Regions from separate parts of the Novosphingobium sp. ZW T3_23 genome, predicted to be linked through region 1. Evidence: riboswitches for the same ligand, from Rfam matches in the RefSeq annotation. Region 1 holds a riboswitch; the other holds the start of a gene.
What was found. Region 1 has a riboswitch for S-adenosylmethionine ahead of metA (homoserine O-succinyltransferase). Riboswitches for the same ligand answer to the same signal wherever they lie in the genome.
Positions count from the first base shown of each region.

Region 2: linked by a shared signal. The riboswitch ahead of ACI3K3_RS16200 (threonine aldolase family protein) and the one ahead of metA (homoserine O-succinyltransferase) in region 1 are both predicted to bind S-adenosylmethionine.

Region 1 covers NZ_JBJDRF010000033.1:34,561-37,011, forward strand. Annotated here, with positions in the region: gene ACI3K3_RS16540 (LysE family translocator) at 1-442, shown strand, start outside; gene metA (homoserine O-succinyltransferase) at 540-1,481, opposite strand; SAM-I-IV-variant riboswitch at 1,517-1,623, opposite strand; gene ACI3K3_RS16550 (VacJ family lipoprotein) at 1,817-2,451, shown strand, end outside.
Region 2 covers NZ_JBJDRF010000032.1:20,287-22,737, forward strand. Annotated here, with positions in the region: gene ACI3K3_RS16195 (PepSY domain-containing protein) at 1-233, opposite strand, end outside; gene ACI3K3_RS16200 (threonine aldolase family protein) at 394-1,455, opposite strand; SAM-I-IV-variant riboswitch at 1,525-1,636, opposite strand; gene ACI3K3_RS16205 (sensor histidine kinase) at 2,110-2,451, shown strand, end outside.

The sequences.
Region 1 (2,451 bases):
GCTGCTCAAGGCCATACCGGGCGCTTTCGAGGTGCTGCGCTATCTCGGCGTGGCCTACCTCGTCTATCTGGGCATCAAGTCCTGGAGGGCCGACGTCTCTCCTGAAGATCCGGCCGGTGCCGACATGGCCCGGCGCAATTCGCCGATGGCGCTGTTTCGCGGCGGGTTCACGATCGCCATCAGCAACCCCAAGCTACTGCTGTTCGCGGCCGCCTTCTTTCCGCAGTTCATCGATCCCGCACAGCCCAAGGCGCCGCAGTTCGCCATTCTCGTGGGCACGTTCACGGTTATCGAGATGTTCTGGTACTGCACCTATGCGCTGGCGGGAGGCACGCTTTCCGCGCATCTGCGGCGGCCTTCGGTGAAGCGTCTGTTCAACCGGGTGACCGGATCGATCTTCGTCGGCTTCGGAGCGGCGCTGCTTACCTCGCGGGCCGCCTGAAACCGGGCCTGAACCGGCCTGAACCGCGTCAGCGGATAGCGTCGCGGGCCAGCAGGAAAGCACCGAACAGTCCCGAAGAAAGGCTTGGAGCTTGCCCTTACGCCGGGATCAGGTCTGCCGCGGCATCCGGACGTGTAGTCGCCCCGATCTCGGCCCGATCGAAAGGCGTGCTCTGGTAGATCTCGTTTATCCAGTTCCCGAAGAGCAGGTGCCCATGGCTGCGCCAGGCATTGATCGGCGCACAGGCCGGATCATCGTCAGGATAGTAGTTGGCCGGAACCGGGCCGCCGTCGCGTTCGAATTCGCCGGCCAGGGTGTCGCTGTCGTATTCGAGGTGATTGAACATCAGCAGCGCGCGATCCTGCGGGTCATGGAGCAGGCACAGGCCGGTCTCCTCGCTTTCGGCAAGGATCTGCACCCCGCCATCCGACGGAAGATCCTCCGCGCGCATTTCGGTCCACCGTGACACGGGTACGGCGAAACTGTCCGAAATCCCGCGCAGGAAGGGCGAATTCGGCGCGCGATTGCGATGCGGGAAGACGCCGAAAGCCTTGGCCGGCAACTCGTGCTTGGGAACGCCGTGGAAGTGGTGGAGGAAGGCCTGCGCAGCCCAGCAGATAGTCAGGCAGCTATGGACGTTGGTACGCGTCCAGTCGAAGATGCGCTGAAGTTCGGGCCAGTAGCGCACATCCTCGAAAGCCAGCCGCTCGACCGGAGCGCCGGTGATGATGAAACCGTCGAACCGCTCGTGCTCGACATCCCGCCAGGGGCGGTAGAATGCTTCGAGATGCTCGGGCGAGGTGTTGCGGGCGACATGGTCGCTGATCCGCACCAGGGTCAGTTCGATCTGGAGCGGCGTCGCACCGAGCAGGCGGGCGAGCTGGGTCTCGGTGCTCACCTTGTCGGGCATGAGGTTGAGCAGGCCGATGCGTAGCGGCCGGATGTCCTGCCGCACCGCATCGCTCTCGCGCATCACGGCCACGCCTTCGTTCTCCAGGATGGAGCGGGCGGGCAGGTCGTCGGGAATCTTGATCGGCACGTTGCGTCGGTCCTCATTCCGGAACGACGCTGGTGGCTTGATCCGTTGGTTGCCGGCTCGGCCACATCCTCCCGCCGGGAGTGCCACCTTGCCCGGATCGGCAGGTTGGCGTTGGGCGTCGTCCCAACTCTTGATGCTGCGCCGGGTGATAGACGCTTCGGCGCGATCTTGCAACGGCCCGCCTCGATCGGACTAGAAGCGATGACCGCATACCCGCCCCGGCGCGATTGACGGATGACGGAATCGAGCCTAGCGGCCGGACAGCAAAGCCAAAAATCACGCGCGAACTGAATTCGGCTTCGCGACCGCTACGGCACTATGCTAAGGATCTTCGAATGAGTTTGCCGGCCGCTGCCGTGGCGTTGTTGATGACGGGCCCGTCGATGCCCGACGCACCCGTACATCTGGTCGATCTGCAAGTGGCCGATCTCCAGGCGGCATCGCGTCCGTTGCAGCTTGCCGAAGCGCAGGCCGCTGCGCCTGCGGCCGGAGCGGCGATTCCCGCGCCGGTGACGACGGGCGAAATTGCGACACCTTCCTCTTCCGATCCCGTTCAGGCTCAGCCACCTGCCGCCGATCCTTTGGCCCCCGCCCCGACGCCTCCGGCTCAAGCCGCTCCGGACCAGCCCGAATCGGAAATCGTCGTCACCGCGCCGCAGCCGCCGCCGCCCGGCGATCCGCTGGAGCGGATCAACGCCGAGTCCTTCAAGGTGGTGCAGTCCGTCGACAAGGCCGTGCTGGAACCCGTGGCCAAGGCTTACAACAAGGGCCTGCCGCGCCCCGTCCGCAAGGGCCTGCGCAACTTCTTCACCAATCTGGGCGAGCCCGTGGTCTTCGCGGCTTTTCTCCTGCAGCTGAAACCCGGCAAGGCCGCCGAGACGGCCGGACGCTTCGTGATCAACACCACGCTCGGCGTGGGCGGGCTGATGGACGTGGCCAAGAAGAAGCCGTTCAACCTGCCGTACCGTCC
Region 2 (2,451 bases), on a different contig from region 1:
CTGAGGCGCTCGACCGTCATTCCTGGACGCTGCGCCGCCGCGCGGGCGACCACTTCGTCAGGCGAAAGCGGCGTCGCCGCCGGCCCTCCCAGCGTCACCACGCCGGGGCTGAGCGCACTCATGATTTCGTGTTCGAAGCTCAGCGTAGCTCCGGTGACGCCCATGACGGCAAGGACGAACCCGGCGGTGATGCCGAGGAACCAATGAATCTGAAATAATACCTGCCGCGTCACTCGTCTCGCACCCCGAACCTGATGGCACTACCCATCGCTTTCACGCGAAGCAGGTGCCGATCGGCATCCGAAACTTACGCCAGTCTCTCCTGTGAAAACCCGTTAATGATATCCACTCGCAATAGCAACCTCTGCCGAGCGTAGGGGCTAACCTTCTCCCTCACGCAGGAACGAGGGCGCTTTCCCGTGCCAGGACAATGCAGTCGGATGCCAGTCGGTCCACCTGGGCGGGGTCGGCGTCCCAGGCGAACATGAACCGGGCGCCGCCGCCGATGAACGTGTAGAACCGCCAGCCGCGTGCCCTCAGCCCGTCCAGCACCGCTTCCGGGGCGGCAAGGAAGACGGCGTTCGCTTCGACGGGGAAGATCAGCTCCAGGCCCTTCGCATCGGTCACGGCCGCGGCAAGCCGCTGCGCGCAGGCATTGGCATGGCGTGCGTTGGCCAGCCAGGCGCCGGTTTCGAGCACGCCGATCCAGGGCCCGGAAAGATAGCGCATCTTCGAAGCCAGTTGCCCTGCCTGCTTGCAGCGATAGGCGAAGTCTTCCGCCAGGGTCCGGTCGAAGTAGATCACAGCCTCGCCAGCCGCCATCCCGTTCTTGGTCCCGCCGAAGCAGAGCACGTCGACGCCGGCCTGCCAGGTGATCTCGGCAGGCGTGCAGCCGAGCGTGGCGCAGGCATGGGCGAAGCGGGCGCCGTCCATGTGGAGTTTAAGTCCAAGTTCGCGGCACGTCGCCGAGATCGCGGCGATCTCTGCCCGGGTGTAGACCTGACCGGTTTCGGTGGGCTGGGTAATGGTGACCACGCGGGGCTTCGGGAAGTGGATATCCGAACGGCCGGTGGCGAGCGCGCGGATGGATTCGGGGGTCAGCTTCCCGTCCTTGCTCTGGGCGACCAGCAGCTTGGAGCCGTTCGAGAAGAACTCCGGCGCGCCGCACTCGTCGGTTTCGACGTGGGCGGACGAGGAGCAGATCACCGAGTGGTAGGACTGGCACAGCGCCGCGAGCGCGAGCGAGTTTGCGGCCGTCCCGTTGAAGACGAAATAGACGTCGCAGTCGGCCGCGAACAGGTCTCGAAAGGCGTCGGCGGCGCGCAGCGTCCACGCGTCCTCTCCATAGGCCGTGGCCGAACCCCGGTTCGCCTGCTCCATTGCGGACCATGCCTCGGGACAGATTCCGGCATAATTGTCGCTGGCAAATTGTTGGGTGGGCAGGGAATCGGTCATGCGGTCTTTCCTTCCAGGCGCAATGGGCGAGGCGCGACGGGCCGGAAGCGAAACGACGGCGATGCAGCTGGAAAACCCGATTGTTGCCGGTCCGGCCACATCCCTTCGCATGTCTGCGAAGGTACCACCTTGCTCGGGAGCAGGTTGGTGCCGGGCACGATCCCGACTCTTGATGCTGGGAAGGGCTCTAGGGCAACGACAGGATGCCGTCAATCTAGGCCGTAAACTCATAAATGGCACCATCGAGGTTTGAGGCAAAATGGCTCAGCGCCAGAAGGCAGGGCGTAGGAATATGTCGATATTTCAAGTCCTGCCGACGCAGCGATGGGCCATTTTGCGTCAAATCCGAAGGACGTCCAAATGGCTTCCATCTCGAACCGAACCGACCTTGGACGGGCAACCAGCCCGCCCGGCGGTCGCTTCGGCCCGAGCTGTTTGCCATTTGGACGCCTCGATGGTGCCAATTATGAGTTTACGGCCTAGGGCTACCCTCCCTGGGGCCGGTCCCCCCTTTGCGCTGGCCATTCAGCAGGAAGGCTGACTCGACGAAAATGCAGCAGCTTCGTAGTCTTTTTCGGCGCTTGCGGCCCTCATGCCTGCGGCGGGGGGACTGGACACGAGATGAGGCGGACATTTGAAGCTACGACATCCGGTTTGAGCCGGGCGCGCAACGCCTTGCTGATCACCGACCCCAATCGGCTGATCAGCTATGGACGCCTGATTACGGCCGTTTTCGCGGTTATCGCCATCTATCTCGATCCCACCCAGCCGATCCGTTACCGCACCGAAGCGCAGGATGTTCTCGCGGTTTACCTGGCCCTCGCGATCCTGTTGGTGGCCTTGCCGATCCGGCGGCCGGTGGACAGCCCGGTTCATTTCGCGGTTCACGTTCTCGACACCGTGATCCTGGGCTGGTTGGCTTTCCTGACCAATGAGCTGACCAGCCCGTTCTTCTCGTTTCTTCCCTTTACCTTGCTGGCGATGACGGTGCGCTGG